Regions from separate parts of the Shigella sp. SIG3 genome, predicted to be linked through region 1. Evidence: predicted binding sites of a transcription regulator. Region 1 holds the regulator's gene; each other region holds the start of a gene.
What was found. The regulator PhoB, encoded in region 1, activates phosphate uptake and scavenging genes when phosphate is short. The targets are predictions, from matches to a motif close to CTGTCATAAAACTGNCNNAT.

Region 1 (4,264 bases):
CAACGCTAAATTCGGCACCGTGCGGCACTCGCTGCCAGCGTACGGTGATATGCGTGCCTTCCGGCGTATGATTCACGGCGTTATAGACCAGGTTCGAAATCGCACTGCGTAGCTGATCTTCGTTGCCAGACACCTTGAGGCCGTTATCTATCTCAAAGGTAAATGTCTGTTTTTTCTGACTCAGAGTCTGAGCCTCGCGCTCAACAACGCGCAGCATCATCGGCACATCAACCTTTTCATTGAGCAATTGCGTCGGCGAGGCTTCAATTTTCGACAGCGTTAGCAACTGCTTCACCAGCCCTTCCATCCGCTGGGTCTGCTCGCGCATGGTGTGCAACGCTTTTTCGCGTACCGCGCCTTCCAGCGGCTGCTCATCCATCATCTCCAGGTAACCCTGTAACACGGTCAATGGCGTACGTAACTCATGGCTCACGTTGGCAAAAAAGTTACGCCGCGCCCCTTCCAGTTGATGCATTTGCGTGACATCACGCGCCACCATCAACAACTGTTTGTGGGTATAAGGCATGACGCGAATTTCCAGATGCCGCCCGGTGTTGAGCACCAGATTGAGCGGGCGAGAAAAATCACGCGTTTTCAGATATTGCGTAAACTCCGGGTAACGCAGTAGGTTAAGGATGTTCTGCCCGTTATCTTCCGGCCAGCGCAAACCAAGAATTTGTTGCGCCAGACCGTTACACCAGAAAATACCGCCCTCTTCCGTGGTCAGCACCACCGCGTCGGGCAGCGACTCCGCGCCGCTACGAAAGCGTTTAATCAGATTGCCCAGTTCACGGCGGCGTTTTTTATTTCGCAGCTGCATCTGGTGTAAGCCGTATAGTAGCGGTTCCCAGCTACCACGCCCCGGTGGCGGGGTCATACTGCGATCCACCCACAGCCACCATGAAAGGCGCAATAAATTCCAGAAATGCCAGATAAGCAGTCCTGTTACCGATGCCAGCAAAAACCAGGGCAGGTAACCAAAAAATGCACCCAGGATGAAAGCCGGGAGGCAGCAAAGTAGCAGCTCCAGCACCAGCCTTTTCCACGACAGCCGTTCCAGCACGTAAGATACTCCAGTTAAGAAATCATAAGCCCTGCTCTGCGTCCGATGAGCAAGGCGTTAAAAGCGGGTTGAAAAACGATATCCTGTACCGCGCACGGTCTGCACCATGCGGTCATGCCCGCCGGGCTCCAGTGCTTTACGCAGGCGACGAATGTGGACATCGACCGTGCGGTCTTCCACATACACGTTAGTTCCCCAGACGTGGTTTAACAGCTGCTCGCGGCTGTACACGCGCTCAGGATGCGTCATAAAAAAGTGCAGCAGTTTAAATTCTGTCGGCCCCATCTCCAGCGGCTCTTCGCCCGCCATCACTCGGTGAGATGTCGGGTCGAGACTTAATCCCTGCATCTCAATCACCTCTTCCACCGCCATTGGCGAAATACGGCGCATTACCGCTTTGATTCGCGCCACCAGCTCCTTCGGCGAAAATGGCTTGGTGATATAGTCATCCGCGCCGGTTTCAAGGCCGCGCACGCGATCTTCTTCTTCCCCTCTGGCGGTCAACATCACCACTGGAATATCCCGGGTCATCGACTCGCGCTTGAGGTGTTTGATGAACTGGATACCGGAGCCGCCAAGTAACATCCAGTCAAGGAGAATTAAATCCGGCCAGGGTTCATTCAGTTGATTCACAGCACTGTCATAATCTTCCGCTTCGACCGGCTGAAAGCCATTTTGTTCGAGCACGAAGCAGACCATTTCGCGAATTGGAGCTTCATCTTCTACGACCAGAATACGTCTCGCCATGATTTGCCCTGTTGTAATAAATAGGTTGCGATCATTAATGCGACGTCATTATGCGTCAGATTTATGACAGATTTATGAAAAGCTCGTCGCACATATCTTCAGGTTATTGATTTCCGTGGCGCAGAAAAAAGCAAATGGCACATCTGTTTGGGTATAATCGCGACCATGCTTTTTCGCCAGGGAACCGTTATGCGCATCCTTCACACCTCAGACTGGCATCTCGGCCAGAACTTCTACAGTAAAAGCCGCGAAGCTGAACATCAGGCTTTTCTTGACTGGCTGCTGGAGACAGCACAAACCCATCAGGTGGATGCGATTATTGTTGCTGGTGATGTTTTCGATACCGGCTCGCCGCCCAGTTACGCCCGCACGTTATACAACCGTTTTGTTGTCAATTTACAGCAAACTGGCTGTCATCTGGTGGTACTGGCAGGAAACCATGACTCGGTCGCCACGCTGAATGAATCGCGCGATATCATGGCGTTCCTCAATACAACCGTGGTCGCCAGCGCCGGACATGCGCCGCAAATCTTGCCTCGTCGCGACGGGACGCCAGGCGCAGTGCTGTGCCCCATTCCGTTTTTACGCCCGCGTGACATTATTTCCAGCCAGGCGGGGCTTAACGGTATTGAAAAACAGCAGCATTTACTGGCAGCGATTACCGATTATTACCAACAACACTATGCCGATGCCTGCAAACTGCGCGGCGATCAGCCTCTGCCCATCATCGCCACGGGACATTTAACGACCGTGGGTGCCAGTAAAAGTGACGCCGTGCGTGACATTTATATTGGCACGCTGGACGCGTTTCCGGCACAAAACTTTCCACCAGCCGACTACATCGCGCTCGGGCATATTCACCGCGCACAGATTATTGGCGGCATGGAACATGTTCGCTATTGCGGTTCCCCCATTCCACTGAGTTTTGATGAATGCGGTAAGAGTAAATATGTCCATCTGGTGACATTTTCAAACGGCAAATTAGAGAGCGTGGAAAACCTGAACGTACCGGTAACTCAACCCATGGCGGTGCTGAAAGGCGATCTGGCGTCGATTACCGCACAGCTGGAACAGTGGCGCGATGTATCGCAGGAGCCACCTGTCTGGCTGGATATCGAAATCACTACTGATGAGTATCTGCATGATATTCAGCGCAAAATCCAGGCATTAACCGAATCATTGCCTGTCGAAGTATTGCTGGTACGTCGGAGTCGTGAACAGCGCGAGCGTGTGTTAGCCAGCCAACAGCGTGAAACCCTCAGCGAACTCAGCGTCGAAGAGGTGTTCAATCGCCGTCTGGCACTGGAAGAACTGGATGAATCGCAGCAGCAACGTCTGCAGCATCTTTTCACCACGACGTTGCATACCCTCGCCGGAGAACACGAAGCATGAAAATTCTCAGCCTGCGCCTGAAAAACCTGAACTCATTAAAAGGCGAATGGAAGATTGATTTCACCCGCGAGCCGTTCGCCAGCAACGGGCTGTTTGCCATTACCGGCCCAACCGGTGCGGGGAAAACCACCCTGCTGGACGCCATTTGTCTGGCGCTGTATCACGAAACTCCGCGTCTCTCTAACGTTTCACAATCGCAAAATGATCTCATGACCCGCGATACCGCTGAATGTCTGGCGGAGGTGGAGTTTGAAGTGAAAGGTGAAGCGTATCGCGCGTTCTGGAGCCAGAATCGGGCGCGTAACCAGCCGGACGGTAATTTGCAGGTGCCTCGCGTAGAGCTGGCGCGCTGCGCCGACGGCAAAATTCTCGCCGACAAAGTGAAAGATAAGCTGGAACTGACAGCGACGTTAACCGGGCTGGATTACGGGCGCTTCACCCGTTCGATGCTGCTTTCGCAGGGGCAATTTGCTGCCTTCCTGAATGCCAAACCCAAAGAACGCGCGGAATTGCTCGAGGAGTTAACCGGCACTGAAATCTACGGGCAAATCTCGGCGATGGTTTTTGAGCAGCACAAATCGGCCCGTACTGAGCTGGAGAAGCTGCAAGCGCAGGCCAGCGGCGTCACGTTGCTCACGCCGGAACAAGTGCAATCGCTGACAGCGAGTTTGCAGGTACTTACTGACGAAGAAAAACAGTTAATTACCGCGCAGCAGCAAGAACAACAATCGCTAAACTGGTTAACGCGTCAGGACGAATTGCAGCAAGAAGCCAGCCGCCGTCAGCAGGCCTTGCAACAGGCGTTAGCCGAAGAAGAAAAAGCGCAACCTCAACTGGCGGCGCTTAGTCTGGCACAACCGGCACGAAATCTTCGTCCACACTGGGAACGCATCGCAGAACACAGCGCGGCGCTGGCGCATATTCGCCAGCAGATTGAAGAAGTAAATACTCGCTTACAGAGCACAATGGCGCTTCGCGCGAGCATTCGCCACCACGCGGCGAAGCAGTCAGCAGAATTACAGCAGCAGCAACAAAGCCTGAATACCTGGTTACAGGAACACG
Region 2 (4,264 bases), on a different contig from region 1:
CCTATTGAAGACAAAGTGCGCGTTGTTTATGCCGGATGCGGCGTGAACGCCTTATCCGGCCTACAAACCGCGCAAATTCAATATATTGCGGAGAAAATGTAGGCCTGATAAGCGTAGCGCATCAGGCTGTTTTCCGTTTGTCATCAGTCTTCTTCGCTATCCTGTTACGATGCGGCAATAAACAACTCACGCAACTGATGCAACTGGTCACGAATTTGTGCCGCTTCTTCGAACTCCAGATTCTGCGCGTGTTGCATCATCAGCCCTTCCAGTTCATGGATTTTCTGCTGCAACGCTTTCGGCGACATATCCATCGGCACATTATCCGGCTCAACAATCGGGCGCGATTTTCCTCTGCCCTTCGCTTTGGTTTTGGCAATGTTCTGCCCCAGCGCCAGGATATCGACCACTTTCTTGTTCAAGCCTTGCGGCGTAATGCCGTGTTCCTCGTTGTACTTCTGCTGTTTCTCACGGCGACGTTCGGTTTCGCCAATCGCTTTCGCCATTGATGGAGTGATCTTATCGCCGTAGAGAATCGCTTTACCGTTAACGTTACGTGCCGCACGACCAATGGTCTGGATCAACGAACGTTCGGAACGCAGGAAGCCTTCTTTGTCAGCGTCGAGGATCGCCACCAGCGACACTTCCGGCATATCCAGACCTTCACGCAGTAAGTTGATCCCTACCAATACGTCGAACTCACCCAGACGCAAGTCGCGGATAATCTCCATACGCTCGACGGTGTCGATATCTGAGTGAAGATAACGCACGCGCTCACCGTGTTCTTCGAGATATTCGGTAAGATCTTCCGCCATTCGCTTGGTCAGTGTGGTGACCAGCACGCGTTCGTTAATTGCCGCTCGCTGACGAATCTCCGAAAGAAGATCATCAACCTGTGTCGCCACCGGCCGCACTTCGATAATCGGGTCAAGCAATCCGGTTGGACGCACCACCTGATCCACCACATCGCCGCCGGATTTTTCCAGCTCGTAATTACCCGGCGTCGCCGAAACATAGATGGTTTGCGGCGCTAATGCTTCGAACTCTTCAAACTTAAGCGGACGGTTATCCAGCGCTGATGGCAGGCGGAAGCCGTACTCCACCAGTGTCTCTTTACGCGCCCGGTCACCGCGATACATGCCGCCAATTTGTGGAATGGTGACGTGAGATTCATCGACGACCAGCAGCCCATCGGCAGGCAGGTAATCAAACAGCGTCGGCGGTGGCTCACCCGGTCCACGACCGGAGAGGAAGCGCGAGTAGTTTTCAATCCCCGAACAGTAGCCCAGCTCGTTCATCATCTCCAGATCAAACTGGGTACGCTGGGTCAGCCGCTGCTCTTCCAGCAGTTTGTTGTTTTCCAACAGCACTTTGCGTCTGGCGGCCAGTTCTTCTTTGATCTCCTCCATCGCCTGTACGATGCGCTCGCGCGGTGTGACGTAGTGCGTTTTCGGGTAGATGGTAAAACGTGGAATAGTGGAAACAATCTGCCCGGTCAGCGGGTCAAATAACGACAATCGTTCCACTTCCTCGTCAAACAGTTCCACGCGAAGTGCAATGTCATCCGATTCTGCCGGGAAGATATCTATCACCTCGCCACGAACGCGGAAAGTACCACGCTGGAATGCTTGATCATTACGAGCGTATTGCAGCTCCGCCAGTCGGCGCAGAATCGCGCGCTGATCGATAATCATACCGACCGTGAGATGGAGCATCATCTTGAGATATAAATCAGGATCGCCCAGACCATAAATCGCGGAAACAGACGCCACTACAATCACATCACGCCGCTCCAGCATCGCTTTGGTGGCGGACAAACGCATCTGCTCAATATGTTCGTTAACCGAGGCATCTTTCTCAATGAAGGTGTCGGAACTCGGTACATAGGCTTCCGGCTGATAGTAGTCGTAGTAGGAGACGAAATACTCCACCGCGTTTTCCGGGAAGAACTCTTTCATTTCGCCATACAGCTGGGCCGCCAGCGTTTTGTTGGGCGCAAGTACCATGGTTGGGCGCTGAAGGTCAGCAATGACATTGGCAATGGTGAAGGTTTTCCCGGAGCCAGTCACGCCAAGTAACGTCTGGTGCGCCAGGCCATCTTCCAGCCCCTCTTCGAGACGTCGAATCGCCTCTGGCTGATCGCCAGAAGGTTTAAAAGCGGAATTCAGTTTGAACGGTTTACTCATGAGTCGCTACCTGAAGGAGTTGGGCGGGCAGGTATGTAATTTTACTCGTCGTACTTAATTATGCCAACAAATTATACTGGATAAAAAAACAGTTCATCACCATAATATTTCTGATACAGCGTAAACTCCGCTGTCAATCATGAGCAAAATTTACTCTGTGGCGAGATAAAACTCCGGCCTTACCGGGTTATCCCCAAAGCAACGGCTTTTTTAACATTTGTCAAGATGAGTGATGACAGTTTTATGGCAAGAGATGCCTGTACAGTGACTGCCATTGCATTTATCTAACCAGTTAAAAAATAAAAGATATTTCTTTGAGCCGTCTTTAACGCCAATTCGCGTGCAAGCCGCGTATTCTCTCGCTTGCCTCGTGTTTTCTAACTCTAATACACATGGTTATCCACAGGAATAGTGGATAACTGTCTCCAGCCCCTATCCCCCGCCGCCTGGGCAATTCCCACATTCGCCGCATGAGGCGGAAGTAAAATTTTTTTCGTGATTATTTTAGAATTTAATTGGTTAAATTGCAGTCAATCGAAGACGCAATCTCGCTCGCAATTTAACCAAATACAGAATGGCTACAACAAGGCAAGGTTTATGTACTTTCCGGTTGCCGCATTTTCTGGATTTTCTGCAAGCCAGGGGATCTCTCCCAGCAGCGGCGCGGGAATCATGCGGGTGAGCGTGGTCATATATTCAGCGTGACGTTTTCCCGGAGGCGTAACATCGTTCGCCACCCAACCCGCCAGAGTCAGTCCGGCGTGTTGTATTACCTGCGCAGTCAACATCGCGTGATTAATACAGCCGAGTTTCACACCAACTACCAGTATCACCGGCAGTTGTTCCTGTGTTACCCAATCTGCAAAAGTGAAAGTGTCAGAAAGCGGCGTAAACCAGCCGCCAGCACCTTCCACTAACACCCAGTCAGCCTGTTGTTCAAGCGCGCGTAATCCGGCGCTCATTACCAATGATTCTATCGGCCTGCCCTCTTGGGCGCTGATGATGTGCGGCGAGGTGGGTTCTGCGAAGGTGTAAGGATTTACCGTTGCGTAATCCAGCTGCAGGCTGCTGTTGTGCTGTAACGCCAGCGCGTCACTATTACGTAAGCCTTCCGGGGTCTTTTCGCTGCCAGAGGCGACCGGTTTATAACCTGCCGTCCGATAACCTACTGCCTTCGCGGCTTGTAAAAGTGCACAACTGGCGACGGTTTTCCCCACTTCGGTATCCGTTCCGGTGACAAAATAACGTTTACTCACGAGCAATCACTCCCAAAAAAAGATGATACGTCAGAGGATATCGCCCCTGTTGTTGCGGCCAGGCCAGTTGCAATCGCTGCAACTGCGAACGCGTTAATATTCGCGGGTCGCGCCCTTCATGAAGATGCGTAGCACCGATGCCTTTCAGCGAACGCATGGCACTGAGCGCATCATCAAACCATAGTGTGATGAGCTGAATATGATGTTGATAACGCACGCCGTTCAGCGACTCTTCGATTTCATCTGGCGGTAAAAAGCGATTAGCATGCGGACGCTCGTCCACCGCCTGCCGCGCCTGATGCAGTTCGGGTAACGATCCCTGCACCAGCGTGGTAAACGCGACCACGCCTCCGGGGCGCACCACCCGATACAGCTCGCGGAGTGCCGTGGATAAATTACCGCACCACTGCACCGCGAGATTGCTCCATGCAAGATCGAACGTCGCAGTCGCTAACGGCAGGGATTCGATATCTCCCGCCAGATAATGATCTGCGGCATCTTTATGGCGGGCTTGCGCAAGCATTGGCGGCGAGAGATCTAACGCCGTCACCTGCGCGTGACGTTCCCGCCAGTGGCGGCTCATCCAGCCAGGTCCACAACCCGCGTCCAGTACGTGGGTGTATTTACGCTGTGGAAGCATTGCCAGTAAGGCGTCAGCACTCTGGCGCTGTAGATCTGCATGTTGCTCATAGTGTGCGGCTGCCCGACCAAATGCCGCTGCAATGGCTTGTTTATTAACCGTTGCCATGCAGCACCTCCAGCAGACGGTCGATATCCTGCATTTCATGCGCAGCGGTTAGCGTTAAGCGAAGTCGCGCAGTA
Region 3 (4,264 bases), on a different contig from region 1:
ACGGCGGCACGGTGGTATTTGTCGGTCTGTTTAAAGGTGAGTTGCAGTTCTCCGATCCGGAATTCCATAAAAAAGAAACGACGATGATGGGCAGCCGCAACGCCACGCCGGAAGATTTCGCTAAAGTCGGTCGACTGATGGCGGAAGGGAAAATCACTGCCGACATGATGTTAACCCATCGCTATCCGTTCGCCACGCTGGCAGAAACCTACGAGCGCGATGTGATTAACAATCGTGAGTTGATTAAGGGTGTAATTACTTTCTGATAAGGCGAGATTATTAAAGTTGCCATGCAGCGTCCGGGGAAGTGTTGGGCGCTGTTTTTTTTGTTTCTTAATAATGTGTTGTAAGCCGGAGAAGGCGTGTAGGTCGCACCCTATGCGACCTACACATCAGTCAGGAATTACCCTTCACGTTCTACCACTTTAATTTCCACCATGCCGATCCCGAGCTTACGCGGCGAGTGTCCGAGGATATTCCCTTCGTTGGTTGAGACAGGTTCCGGCGGCACAATTACCAGTGTGTCGGCATCGGTTGGGTTATCGAAATGCAGTGTGGTGGTGGTCACTTCATTGCCCAGCACAAGAGTTTGTTCTTCATTGCCTACGCGTACCGGAATAGGACGGCTGGCGTTATTGCCGTATGCTTTGGCGGTAATCACCAGGTCAAATTTCTTCGGCAGCGGATGCTTGTACTCGATTTTTACTTCATCGCCCAGCTGCGCGTTGGACCAGCGGCCCCACGACTCCGGACGGGAAATCCCGCTAAACTGTTTCACCTCTTCTGGCGCACCGGCGACGTTAAAGATGAAACTGTCGGCTTTGTAGCGAATATCGTTATCAACAATCTTCAGCGTATCGACATTGCCTTTGTAACGCGCCATGTCGATGACCGTATCTTTAAATGCCGTCTTGCTCTTCCATGTTGTTTTGTCAACATGCTGAACAATTTGCTGACCGCCAAGCTGCCCCTGCGAGACACACCAGTCGGTGGAAAGTGCCAGTTCCGGAGCCCAGAGTTGTGCCATCTTGTAGCAACTGTCAACCCAGACGAAATTGTCGCGTGGAGCGAAATCGGCCAGCTGGAAACGCAGCGGTGCTGAGTATTCGCTTTCCGGCAGCGGTTCCACGCGTTTGTCTGAAACCCGCAACAGCAGCGGCAAACGGAAATGGCTACCCGAGAAGGCAATCATGTTTTTCTGCTGGTCGATGGTGAACTCTTTCATCTCTTTAGGGAATTTCCACAGGCGGATGATATCTGGCTTCCACGCCAATGTTTTCTCTTTGATATTGAGGAAGATTTCCGACATCGACTGCCCGGATAAACTGCTACGACCAAGTCCGAGATAGTTATCGCCACCGAGAATGTCCAGCACCGTCGCGCCGTTATCCATCGTGTTACGCTTCACTGCCAGCGTCTTTTGCTGCGGCTTGTCGCCACGAATGACAAAAAACAGGTTATTGCGATCCTGCTTATTGAGGTATTTCCACGCCGTGTTGTTCATCGCTAAATGGTCAGAAGAGACGACGATGACAGTATCTTTAAACCACGGTGACGCTTTGATTTTGTTGATAAACGTCGCGATATTCTCCTGGCTGCAACTTACCGCGCTGAATGACTGATTCGGCTTACCGTCAAAATCATATTTTTTGCGGTTACAGGTGCGCGAGATAAAACCATCCGGGTGATGGGTATCGACTGTCAGGGTAAACAGTGAGAATCGCTGACCTGAGCGGGAAAGCTCTTCAAACTTTTTCCACGCTTCATCGAGAACGGTATCGTCGTAGAATCCCCAGTCGTTGCGATAGTGCGGGTCGGCTACCACGCTTTTCAGCTCTTCTGAGCCGTATAAGTGGTCGAAGCCGTGCGATTTCAGGAACACATCTTTACCGGCAAAACGCAGATTTGCGCCCTGCACGAAATAGTTCTGATAACCCGAGTTTTTCAGGATATCGCCCAGACAGATGTTCTGCGGGAAGAAGCTGGAGACAGAGGCGGAGGCGTTGCCTTCAAAGGGGGCGAACAGCGGTATGCCGCACTGAGAAGCCACCATGCCCGCAATCGTGTAATCCGTTCCTGGCAGCTGCTGCGTGTGGCTGAAATCCAGGCCTTCATTTTTCAACGCGCCCAGTTCAGGCGTGAGATCCGGGAAAGCTTCGTTATCAAAATAGGTCCGCTCGAGACTTTCGCCGTAGATATAAACCAGGTTGAGTTTCGGGTCAGGGATAGTTTTCGACGGCTCTTTATAATAAGCCGCAAAGTCCGGGTCGCCATCGCGTGACTGGGATTTCACCAGTTCCGTTATCTGACGAAATGCCGGGCTGGCGTCCACCGAACCCAGCGCCAGTAAGAGCGCCAGCAGGCTGTAACCAAAATGGTGCGGATGATGACGACGACGGCGCAGGATCCAGCCCAGCGCACCGAACACCGCCGTCAGCCCCAGCACAATGCCGATACCCGGCAGGATGTATTTGCTGACGCCAGCACCGGTCAGGCTGTTGGTTAAGGTATAGAGAACCGCGTCGTTAATACCATCGCCAGTAAAATAGTCGCTGGCAAACAGGGTGATATTTAAAACGACAAATAGCCCCAGCACCGTTAACGTGGCTGCAAACCACCAGGTGTTACGTCCCGCTTTCCATGCGTAAATCAGCACAGAGGCGAGAAAAAGGGCGAAAGAGAGTAGTTCTGACAACGGGCGATCCTCACTAAACCGGGCCGTTTAGCCAACGTTTAAGCTTTTTGAGAAGCACAATGTAATGGCGTCGCCATATTGCTGCAATTCTAGTGTCAAAAAAATGCGATGTTGTTAGGAATTAGTTTATAAACAGACTTTTTTGATCGCGGTCGCTTCCCGTGTAACAGGGGGAAAACCGTCCAGGAGCAGGGAAAAGGGCAGGAGAGAGCCGCGTCAGCCGGGTAACAGCTAAAACGCGGCGTTTCGCGGTTCAGGAAATGAAGTTCAGCCCCTGCTTTAACACCAGATCGCAGGCTTTGGTTTTCACCTTTTCTGCCAGCGGAGTCGTTCCGATGTTATCCAGATTTAGTTGCTGACCATCTTTTGTTTTCAGCAAACCCTGAATACCGTCCAGATAGTTGGTGTCTTCTTTTTGCTCTTCACTGTTCAGGCCCAGCTTTTCCAGCACCTGGTTCTTGATGTTTTCGGCATCGGTTACCGAAGCCAGCTTTTGCTTCGCGCAGTATTGCAGAATGCCTGCGGCATTGTTCATGTTATCTGCGCTTAAGGCCTGGTTTCCGCTGCTAAGCAAGTTAGTTAATGACGCGAGCGACCAACCGCCTTCCTGTGTCGTGCTGTTTTGGTTGCCAAGTTCGCTGGCGGCGCTGGAGAGCGCATCTTTCCAGGACGCAGCATGCACCCCGGTGGAAATTAATGCGCTGGCGGCAATGGCACAGCACAGAAGATGTTTAATAGTTTTCATCATCATTACTCAAGGTGGAATTGTGTCGCAGTATACCGCCAGAAACGGGGATTAATACTCTTTACCCGTTACCCGGCTACGGTAGCTATCCCAGTTGAAGATCACCCATAAACTGTTACCCAGGCGCATACGGTCCATCACGCGTTCGCCCAGCAACTTGGTCATCTCTTCCATATTACTGTTGGTCAGCATCCCGGTTGGGCGTTTGGAAGAAGAGCGGCGATCGACGATCTGGTTGATGATCACTTTTTCGTATTTCGATTCGGTCTGCACGCCGATCTCATCGATCACCAGCAGATCAACGTTGCTCAGATCGTTAAGCAGTTGTTCTTCGCTGGTACCGCTATTCCTGAAGGTATCTTTCATCGCCGACATAATATCGGCCACGGTGATGATCAATACGGATTTACCGCGTAGCAGCAGCTCGTTGCAGATTGCCGCCGCCAGATGGTTTTTGCCGGTTCCTGGCTTACCAGAAAAGATGAAGCTGGCGATGTTGCCGTCAAACTCTTCGACATACTGGCGCGCTTTGCTTAACGCATTCATCTGCCCTTCACACTCAACGCGATAGTTCTCAAAGGAGCAGTTCTGATGCAGTGGACGAATACCGGAGCGGTTAAAGGTGCGCTGCATTTTCATCGCCCGATTTTCACGTTCGAGAGCGGCGGAGCGGATCACCCCTTGTTCTTTCTGCCAGGCCAGTAGCTCTTCACCCGTTTTGAATGCAGGTTTGATATGGGCAGGCATCATTTTTTGCAGGCGTTGCATCAGGTCGCCAACGTTTTTCATCGTTACCCTCTGAATCCTGGTGGAATTTGGCTGTC

Region 2: the regulator PhoB is predicted to act here: its motif matches at 2,417-2,436, upstream of uvrB (excinuclease ABC subunit UvrB).
Region 3: the regulator PhoB is predicted to act here: its motif matches at 2,788-2,807, upstream of opgB (phosphatidylglycerol--membrane-oligosaccharide glycerophosphotransferase).

Annotation. Positions count from the first base shown of each region.
Region 1 covers NZ_JBQZXE010000093.1:6,353-10,616, reverse strand. Annotated here, with positions in the region: gene phoR (phosphate regulon sensor histidine kinase PhoR) at 1-1,063, opposite strand, end outside; gene phoB (phosphate response regulator transcription factor PhoB) at 1,121-1,810, opposite strand; gene sbcD (exonuclease subunit SbcD) at 2,000-3,202, shown strand; gene sbcC (exonuclease subunit SbcC) at 3,199-4,264, shown strand, end outside.
Region 2 covers NZ_JBQZXE010000087.1:5,164-9,427, forward strand. Annotated here, with positions in the region: gene uvrB (excinuclease ABC subunit UvrB) at 165-2,186, opposite strand; gene bioD (dethiobiotin synthase) at 2,765-3,442, opposite strand; gene bioC (malonyl-ACP O-methyltransferase BioC) at 3,435-4,190, opposite strand; gene bioF (8-amino-7-oxononanoate synthase) at 4,177-4,264, opposite strand, start outside.
Region 3 covers NZ_JBQZXE010000077.1:10,789-15,052, forward strand. Annotated here, with positions in the region: gene lgoD (L-galactonate oxidoreductase) at 1-266, shown strand, start outside; gene opgB (phosphatidylglycerol--membrane-oligosaccharide glycerophosphotransferase) at 404-2,695, opposite strand; gene yjjA (DUF2501 domain-containing protein YjjA) at 2,949-3,443, opposite strand; gene dnaC (DNA replication protein DnaC) at 3,492-4,229, opposite strand; gene dnaT (primosomal protein DnaT) at 4,232-4,264, opposite strand, start outside.